3 regions of the Enterococcus sp. 2201sp1_2201st1_C11_2201SCRN_220225 genome follow, and region 1 is predicted to be linked to each of the others. Evidence: a T-box and tRNA genes for the amino acid it is inferred to sense, from the RefSeq annotation. Region 1 holds a T-box; the other regions hold tRNA genes.
What was found. The T-box of region 1 lies ahead of leuS (leucine--tRNA ligase). A T-box ahead of a tRNA ligase gene usually reads a tRNA of that ligase, here a tRNA-Leu.
Positions count from the first base shown of each region.

Region 2: it has a tRNA-Leu gene. The T-box ahead of leuS (leucine--tRNA ligase) is inferred to sense a tRNA for this amino acid. The anticodon was not compared.
Region 3: it has a tRNA-Leu gene. The T-box ahead of leuS (leucine--tRNA ligase) is inferred to sense a tRNA for this amino acid. The anticodon was not compared.

Region 1 is NZ_JBCOJC010000055.1:1,994-5,271, reverse strand. It holds gene AB5754_RS11715 (LysM peptidoglycan-binding domain-containing protein) at 1-611, shown strand, start outside; gene AB5754_RS11710 (hypothetical protein) at 686-1,081, shown strand; T-box leader at 1,123-1,339, shown strand; gene leuS (leucine--tRNA ligase) at 1,406-3,278, shown strand, end outside.
Region 2 is NZ_JBCOJC010000037.1:18,949-22,226, forward strand. It holds gene AB5754_RS09935 (ABC transporter ATP-binding protein) at 1-471, opposite strand, end outside; gene AB5754_RS09940 (YxeA family protein) at 477-842, opposite strand; tRNA gene AB5754_RS09945 (tRNA-Leu) at 1,217-1,299, opposite strand; gene AB5754_RS09950 (hypothetical protein) at 1,371-1,538, shown strand; gene AB5754_RS09955 (hypothetical protein) at 1,658-1,843, opposite strand; gene AB5754_RS09960 (hypothetical protein) at 1,849-2,625, opposite strand; gene AB5754_RS09965 (glycoside hydrolase family 13 protein) at 2,697-3,278, opposite strand, start outside.
Region 3 is NZ_JBCOJC010000025.1:8,716-11,993, forward strand. It holds gene AB5754_RS08025 (PTS sugar transporter subunit IIC) at 1-118, shown strand, start outside; gene AB5754_RS08030 (6-phospho-beta-glucosidase) at 164-1,594, shown strand; tRNA gene AB5754_RS08035 (tRNA-Leu) at 1,683-1,766, opposite strand; gene AB5754_RS08040 (hypothetical protein) at 1,951-2,445, shown strand; gene AB5754_RS08045 (formate/nitrite transporter family protein) at 2,616-3,278, shown strand, end outside.

The sequences.
Region 1 (3,278 bases):
ACAATCCAAGTACTGGGGCGAATCAATATTATACGGTGAAATCTGGGGATTCGGTTTGGTTAGTAGCCAATAATAATGGCATCACGATGAATCAATTGATTCAATGGAACAATATTCAAAATAACTTTATCTACCCAGGCCAAAAATTAATCGTCGGCCAAGGTGGAACGAGCAATACCGGTTCAAGTAGTAATACTGGCTCAAGTAGTTCAAGCAGTTCAAGCAGTGTGGCCGACACCGACACCAATACGAATACTAACACGTCAACTGCCGGTCAATACTATACGGTGAAATCCGGAGATTCAGTTTGGTTAGTGGCTCATAATAACAACATCACCATGAATCAACTGATTCAGTGGAACGGAATTAAGAATAACTTTATCTACCCAGGTCAAAAACTGATTGTAAATAAGACGACGGGCAATACCAGTAGTAACCAGTCTTCAAACACTAGCACTACTACAACTGGTGGTGGGACGTATACCACAGTGAGTGGCGATTCACTTTGGGGGATTTCTCAAAAATATGGTCTGTCCATTAGTCAGTTGAAACAGTTGAATAATTTAACCTCTGATACGATTTATATCGGCCAGAGGTTGAAAGTGAAATAGACGTAAAGCCATCCGATTTGGGTGGCTTTTTTCTTACTGTCCAAGATATACTAGAGAGGAAGGTGGGGGAGTGAATGTTTTCTATCGGAATTGTTTTAGCCGGTTTGGTCACCGTGAAAGCCTGTAAAGAAAAGTCCTTTCTCTTTGATACCAAGCAAAAAATGTTAATGGGATTTTTGCTTTTCATTGTGGCTGTGAGCTTTTATGTGAATAAAGACATTATGGCAGACCCGCGAAATGCCAATATTTCCAGTAACTTATTGCAAAACTTTGAACTGCCATTGTTTTCGCTGTTTTTTGGGATTTGCTTTGTTATGCCCAAAGCGTTGAAACGGCTTCTTTTAGCCTTTGGGTTTTTTACTTTTGGCTATTTGGCTTTGCATTATTTAATTGGGTTTCATAATCCTTATTGGTTAAACTTGGATTTGCCGGTAAATTTTGGATTTTGGCGTTTGTTAAATATCATTTGAAACTTTCTGATATTTCTGTTAGACTAGCAATCAAATGATACTTGCACGTTGGATAAGGAATAGTAAAAAGTCCTCTTTTTCAAGAGAGCGCATGGTTGGTGAAAATGCGCAAAGAGCCTTTCGAACTCGCCTTAAAGTGCTTATCTTTGCGAAAGCCATTGTGGTTACTAGCAAGATACGGTGACGGCCGATATCCCGTTTGAGGTTGACTTTTGGTCAACAAAGATAGGTGGTACCACGTTATTTCACGTCCTATGAGAGCAATTGCTTTCTTAGGGCGTTTTTTGTATTCACCACTAGCTTTAATCTAAAGGAGGAAGTACTGTGAATTACGATCACAAAAAAGTTGAGAAAAAATGGCAAAAATTCTGGGCAGCAAACAATACTTTTGTTACCCATGAAGACCAAGACAAACCAAAATTTTACGCCTTGGATATGTTTCCTTATCCCTCGGGGCAAGGCTTACACGTAGGCCATCCAGAAGGCTATACTGCAACGGATATCTTGTCCCGTATGAAACGGGCGCAAGGCTACAATGTATTGCACCCAATGGGCTGGGATGCCTTTGGTTTGCCGGCGGAACAATATGCCTTAGATACCGGCAACGATCCAGCAGAATTTACTGAAAAAAACATTCAAACGTTTAAACGCCAAATTAATTCTCTCGGCTTTAGTTACGATTGGAATCGGGAAATCAATACTACGGATCCTGAATACTACAAATGGACCCAATGGATTTTCACCAAACTTTACGAAAAAGGTTTGGCCTATGAAGCAGAAGTGGCTGTGAACTGGGTACCAGAATTAGGGACCGTCATCGCCAACGAAGAAGTCATCGATGGTAAAAGTGAGCGGGGTGGCTATGATGTCATCCGCAAACCAATGCGTCAATGGATGCTAAAAATCACGGCTTATGCTGATCGTCTCTTGGAAGATTTGGACTTGGTGGAATGGCCAGATAGCATTAAGGAAATGCAAAAAAACTGGATTGGTCGCTCAGTTGGGGCCAATGTGACGTTCAAAGTAGCCGGTAGCGACGAAAGCTTTACCGTCTTCACCACCCGTCCAGACACATTATTTGGGGCAACTTATGCCGTTTTAGCGCCAGAATTGGATTTGGTAAACAAAATTACCACTCCGGAACAACAAGCAGCCGTAAGTGCCTATGTAGAAGAAGCAGCCAAAAAATCTGAATTGAACCGGACCGATTTGGCTAAAGAAAAAACTGGGGTCTTTACTGGAGCCTATGCCGTCAATCCGGTAAACGGCAAAGAAATTCCAATTTGGATTGCGGACTATGTGCTATCAAGCTACGGTACGGGAGCGATTATGGCAGTACCAGCCCATGACGAACGGGATTATGAATTTGCTAAAACTTTTGGCTTAGAAATTATTCCGGTCTTAGATGGTGGGGATGTAGCGGTGGCAGCCTTCACAGAAGATGGCCCTCACGTAAACTCTGAATTTTTGGACGGTTTGAACAAAGAAGAAGCCATGGATAAAATCATTGCTTGGTTAGAAGAACGTGGCGTGGGTAAAAAAGAAGTCAGCTATCGCTTGCGGGACTGGCTCTTCTCTCGTCAACGGTACTGGGGTGAACCAATTCCCATTATTCATTGGGAAGATGGCACGACAACTACGGTTCCCGAAGCAGAACTGCCATTGCGCTTGCCTGTGACCAAAGATATTAAACCAAGCGGCACCGGAGAATCTCCATTGGCTAATATTTCCGATTGGGTAAATGTAGTGGATCCAGTGACGGGTAAAAAAGGCCGCCGAGAAACCAATACCATGCCACAGTGGGCAGGAAGTTCTTGGTATTTCCTACGCTTTATTGATCCCCATAACCATTCAGAGCTAGCCAACTATGAAAAATTAGAACGTTGGATGCCAGTGGATATTTATATTGGTGGGGCAGAACATGCGGTATTGCACTTGTTGTACGCTCGTTTCTGGCATAAATTCTTATACGATCTAGGAGTAGTCCCAACGAAAGAACCGTTCCAAAAACTCTTTAACCAAGGAATGATCCTTGGGGGCAACAATGAAAAAATGTCCAAATCCCGCGGCAATGTAGTTAACCCTGATGATGTGGTGGAAACCTACGGCGCTGACACATTGCGTTTGTACGAAATGTTTATGGGGCCATTGGATGCTTCCATTGCCTGGAGTGAAAATGGTCTGGAAGGCAGCCGTA
Region 2 (3,278 bases), on a different contig from region 1:
GGCAGCGGCTACCCGTTGCTTTTGCCCACCAGATAGCGCAGTGGGATATTTGTTTAATATTTCTTCAATGGACAGACGTTTGGCAACTTCTGCGATTTTGCGCCGGATTTCTTTAGGCTTCACTCCTTGTAAAGACAAAGGTACAGCGATATTTTCGTGGGCCGTTAAGTTTTCTAAAAGATTAAACTCTTGGAAGATAAAGCCAATTTCTTGACTGCGATAGTCCGCTAAGGCATCTCCTTTTAACTTGGTCACATCCCCACCGTTGATTAAAATCTCTCCAGAAGTTGGTTGATCAATGGTGGACAACAGGTTTAACAAGGTGGATTTCCCTGAACCCGAAGCTCCCATAATTCCCACAAATTCCCCTGGGGCTACCTCAAAGTTGATTCCTTTTAATGCCTCAGTTCTTTTTTCACTGCTTTTTCCATAACTTTTCTTTACATTTTTTACTTGAATAACGGGTTGCATTGCGTTCATCCTTCCTGATTCAATTTACTCATGGCCTTTTTTGGCACTTCATTTTTGGTAACTTCTTCCCAACTTGTGACGCCTTTGTTTTTATTCCACGTCACTTTTAAATAAGCTTCTTCTTTCAATGGCCGGGCTTCAAAGGAATTAAAATCCATAGTCTTGCTCTTGCCGTCCTCATCATAACCAGGAAGTTCATAGTGGTAAGTAATCACAGCATTCCCCACATCATCTTTTTCATCTTGTCTTTGGCCTTCTGTTGTAATTTGCACATAATATTGATGGCCTCCCATAATCCATTCTTGGGCTACCCAAAGTCCACCAACCAGTACCACTGCGATACCGAGAATAGTCAAAATAAATTTTTTCATGGAAATCCCTCGCTTTCTTTCATGACTGTATTCTAGCCTAAGAAAGAATTAATACCGAGAGACTTGGCTGACATTTCCCTTTCATTTTTGTCACTTAAGCTAATCCAGCCGATTTTTGAAAGAAAAGCCTGCTAAATCAAGAATCCTAAAGCGTTACAAAAGAGCCCTCTCTTCTTTTTCGTTTACCTTTTCTTTACTTTTAACAGCTCTCCGTAATTGTGACGGTGGTTGAAACAAAGTATCCGAGTGAGTACTGCTTTTTCTTTTATTCCGTTAAAAACAACGATACAATAAGACATAGCAACGCTAGTTTGTTGCACAAAAAAGCCCAAAATCAAAGATGATTTTGGACTTCTAAGTATGATTGAATATGATGCGGAAGATGGGAGTCGAACCCACACGAGCTATTGCTCACAACGACCTCAACGTTGCGCGTCTGCCATTCCGCCACTTCCGCGTATTGGCAACGATTAAATCGTACCAATCCTGCTCTTATTTGTCAATAACCTTTCTAAAAAAGGAGTTATTATGGAAAAAGATCATTTCGATGGAGAATTCACCGCTTTAGGACTTTTAATTGGCATTTGCATCGGTTTAGTCAAAGACAATCTAGTCTTCGGGTTTATCATCGGCATTGTCATTGGCATCGCTTTGGACTGGCTGGGCAATCTACTCCTAATGTGGCGCAAAAAGTAACAGACAACTCTCACTAGCGCCATGTCCTTCTTCCAAAGAAATCTGCAAACAAAAGATAAAAAAAGGGGGAAATCAACCTTTATTGATTTTCCCCTTCCCTCTTCCTATCTGGTCTATTATTATAAGACCGTGGGATCATAGCGATAAGTGACACCGCCGTCATGATGGGCTTCTCCCACAAAGTATTTCCGGTCTTCTCGCTGTAACCAAACACTGCGAAAATCCATAAACTCCGCCAGACTCACTTCAATTTTTGCTAATTCCCCAGACTTCAACTGATCCAATTGTTTGGCATAATCTTCCATGAACCTTATCCCTTCTTATTAAAGTAGCCTTTGTTTTTTGCACTGAGGGCTTCATCTTGAATCAAACCTTGCAAGCCCCGTTCTAAAATGCTTTTACGTTTAACAGGCTCCTCATTGATTTCTTCAGTGGGAAATTTTTTCACACTAGGCTCTTCATTGCGTTTTTCTTGGAAGGCAGCTGGTTCTTGATCGAACATCAAATAACTGTCTTGAGGCTTTTTCAAAGAAGCAAGCAGTTCTTCTTTGCCAATTTTCTCCCCAGTCTCTTCGTCAGGTAAAACTGAAGCTGGAATGTATTTGGGCACAAAATACGAACGCCCGGAATATTCCCGTTTAATCGTGCTTTCCGTATTTTGTGCAGAGGTATTCCGCAAAGAAGACGTGCGGGGTTCTTTGCCAAACAGCGATGTCCGTCCCACAGCGTCGGTTTCTGGGGCGATTTTCTTACTATAATCTGGCAAATTGTCCCGGTGTTTTTTTAGCTCCGTTTGTTGGCGAATCGTCAAACCTTGTTTATCCAATGTTTCTTTGCGAGAACGGCGTAATGTTCGTTCTTCTTCCTCTTTAGTAACAGGCTGGATTTTCGCCCCAGCTGGTTGGGTTTTGTCTACTGATTGGCGACTGGTAGCCGCTTTATAATCAGCGGTTTTATTAGGGGTCAGCCAACTGCGATCATTGGCAAACAAATTGCGCTTGCCTTCTCGCTGAATTTTGACGCCTTCTTGATCATCGTAAGCCGGAAAGCGATAATTTTTACGCTTAATCTCATTATAGTTGTTCATAGGTATCATCCTTTGTTTCTGGGTTTGCCTTATTCTACCACAAAATCCCTGGACAAGAGAACTTTGCCTCTTTACAAGCTTCCTTCCACCACAAACGAACCATAACCTGCAATTCGTTTTCCTTCCAAAAGTTCTTCTAAGCGTTCAGAAGACAATGGGAGTTTTCGAAAAGTGGCAAAATTATTCACCGCTACAATCACTTCTACTTCTAAAGGGTTTAAAATGGTTAAGATAAAACGGGCTTGATCATAGCGCAAAACCCCCAACAGTCGCTCGCTGTACAATAGGCCAAATTCTCCTGATTGCAAAAGTTCATTTTGTTTTCGTAAACTCAGCCACTTGCGACACTCCTGATAGCAAGTCTCATCTATTGAGTCCCAAGGGAAAAACTTGCGATTGTCCGGATCTTTGCCCCCCGTTAGTCCCGCTTCGTCCCCGTAATAAATGCAAGGCACGCCTGGAAACAAAAACAACAATGCAAAAGCTAAAGAAAGTTTTTGATGATTGCCTTCTAACTGAGACAAAATTCGTTCTGTGTCATGGGTACCGATATTGTTAAAACTATTGTAAAAGACTTCCCGAGGATAATTTTCCTGTAAGCGAGTAAAGGTCAACGCCACTTCTTCTGGCGTGCAATTCTCCATTAAAAAGTC
Region 3 (3,278 bases), on a different contig from region 1:
CATCGGATTCTTACTGTACTTGCCATTTATCCGCAAAGCTGACCAATTAAACTATTTGGAAGAAACTGGTAAAACGCCGGAACAAGCGGCAGAAGCTATGGAAACAGCAACAAAATAGCCCGTTCACCTCTTAGGTAACGAGTTTGGAAGGATGGAAGAAGTGATGACTATTTTACGAAATGACTTTTTATGGGGCGGCGCAGTTGCCGCCCATCAATTGGAAGGGGGCTGGCAAGAAGGCGGCAAAGGGGTTAGTGTAGCCGATGTGATGACCAAAGGAGCCCATGGGCAACCACGACAAATAACCGACGGCGTTCAACCTGGTTACCATTACCCCAATCATCATGCCATTGACTTTTACCACCGTTACAAAGAAGATGTGGCTTTGTTTGCTGAATTAGGCATTAATTGTTTCCGGACTTCCATTGCCTGGAGTCGGATTTTTCCCAAAGGAGACGAATTAGAGCCTAACGAAGAAGGGTTGAAGTTTTACGACGATCTCTTTGCCGATTGTCAAAAAAATGGGATTGAACTAGCCATTACATTATCCCACTTTGAAATGCCTTATCATCTCGTAACGGAGTACGGCGGCTGGCGCAATCGGAAAACCATTGAATTCTTCTTGCGCTTTGCTAGAGTCTGTTTTAATCGCTATAAAGGGGTCGTGAAGTATTGGATGACCTTTAATGAGATTAACAATCAGGCGAATTACCAAGAAGATTTTGCTCCCTTTACCAACTCTGGCTTGAAATATGAACCAGGAGAAGATCGGGAAGCCATCATGTACCAAGCAGCTCATTATGAACTGGTTGCTTCTGCAAAAGCAGTAGCACTGTGTCATCAAATTGATCCCGATGCTAAAATTGGTTGTATGATTGCCATGGTGCCGATTTATCCTTATTCCTGTAGCCCAGATGATATGATGGCGGCAACGACTGCTATGCATCGTCGCTATTGGTTTACCGATGCGCATTGTAAAGGTCATTACCCTAATTACATGAATCGCTATTTTGAGCGTAGTAAGATTGATTTGGATATTACCAAAGAAGATTTAATGGATTTACGAGAAGGAACCGTCGATTACATCGGCTTTAGTTACTACATGTCCTTCGTGGTCAATGGGAAAGACAAAGCGCCGGTCTATGATTATGATGAAGCCCAAGACTTGGTGAAAAATCCTTACGTGCCTGCTTCTGACTGGGGCTGGCAAATTGATCCTACTGGCTTGCGTTATTCTCTAAACTGGTTTGCCGATCGGTATGATTTGCCGTTGTTCATCGTGGAAAATGGTTTTGGGGCTGTAGATGAAGTGGATGAGGAAGGTAAGATTCATGACCAATACCGCATTGACTACTTGAAAGCTCACTTAGCTGCGATGAAAGATGCAGTGAATTACGACGGAGTAGATGTGATTGGCTATACACCTTGGGGCTTTATTGATTTAGTATCTGCCGGCACTGGGGAAATGAAAAAACGCTACGGCATGATCTATGTAGACTTAGACGATTACCTACAAGGCAGTGGTGATCGTAGCAAAAAAGACTCCTTTAGTTGGTATCAAAAAGTGATTGAAAGCAACGGAGAACAGTTATAAATGAATGAAAACAATCCGCCTGGAGCAATTCCTCTAGGCGGATTGTTTTTTATCAAAAAAAGAGTGATCCTAAAAGATCACTCAAGAATGCGGCCGAGAAGACTCGAACTTCCACGGTATTGCTACCACTAGCGCCTGAAGCTAGCGCGTCTGCCAATTCCGCCACGACCGCAAAGCTGTAAGATTAGGATAACGGAAGCTTTAAAATTTTGCAAGGAATAGCCAGTGGGATTCTTTTAGTCACAGCTTGGCAAGAAAAAATTATTTTTATTTACCCTAGACAAATAGGCGGGCAGATAGGTAGAATGAAGTATTGAATTCATTTAAGAAATTGAGATTGATAAAGGAGTGAGCTCGTGAAGGAAAAGGAAATTTATACAAAAAGAGCCAAGACTTGGAATTTTTTCCTGATTATTTTAACGATAATTACCACATTGATTAACCTAATAGGAATCCCCGGGACTTTAAATCCCCAGCGCTCGGCTTATGATACCTATGAAAAAGCTGGTTTAGATGCAGATAAAATGTTTCAACACGCCAATACTTTGCCTGTAAAACTGGTCTTTGTCATTGGCTTAGTCTTGTCCATTGGTTTATTGATAAGTTATTTCCAAGCCAATAAAAAATTGAAAAATAAGGAACTACCTACAAAAGCACCTTATTTAATTCTGATTGGTTGGCAAGCTGTCAATCTGCTTTTTAATGCTTTTTACAATCCCACTGGAATGAATTTAGTAGCTAGCAACGGCATTCTTTCGGTAGTGACCATGTATTTGATTGCCTGCATTCCGCCTTTTGTGGTGTATTATAATTTGAAACAAGCAGAAAAAGGCCAAGTAAAATTGTACTGATTGTTGACTGGCGGTGTTTAGGAGCTTTCTTAAGAAGGCTTCTTTTTTTGCTTCAAAATTTCTAATTTCAAATAATTTGAGGAAATTGTGCTTTTTGTAACAAATGTGGTTGCATTTTTTTGAAAAATCCGTAAAGTAGGTAGCGTGTTATTTTAGAGAGGAGCAATTATATGTTTTCACCTGCAGAAATTGTTGATATTAGTATCGACAACGGCATCAAAAAGATTCAAAAACCTTTGTTGGCAAAATTAATTTTAGGCTTTATCGGCGGTGCGATGATTTCATTAGGCTATTTAGCTTATATTCGGGTTTCCGCCTCCATCCCTGAAAGTCTAGCCAGTGTCCAAGCTTTTGTGGGAGCCAGTGTTTTCCCTATTGGTTTGATTGTCATTTTAATGGCTGGCGGAGAATTGATTACTGGCAATATGATGGCGGTCAGTATCGCTTTTATGGACAAAAAAATCAGCTTCAAAGACTTGCTGATTAACTTTTTGACCATTACTTTGGCTAATTTGGTAGGAGCGTTATTTGTCGCTTATTTCTTCGGTCATTTAGTCGGTCTAACTCATAGCGGAGTCTACATGGAGCAATTGCTTAGCTTAGCCCACCATAAGACAGAAGCTACGTGGCTACAAGCGATTTTCTCTGGTATCGGCTGTAACTGGTTTGTGGGATTAGGTTTGTGGTTGTGCTATGGGGCGAAAGATGGTGCTGGTAAGATTATGGGTATCTGGTTTCCCGTGATGGTCTTTGTAGCCATCGGTTTTCAGCATAGTGTGGCCAATTGTTTTGTGATTCCCGCTGCAATTTTCGAAGGCCAAGGAACGTGGCTT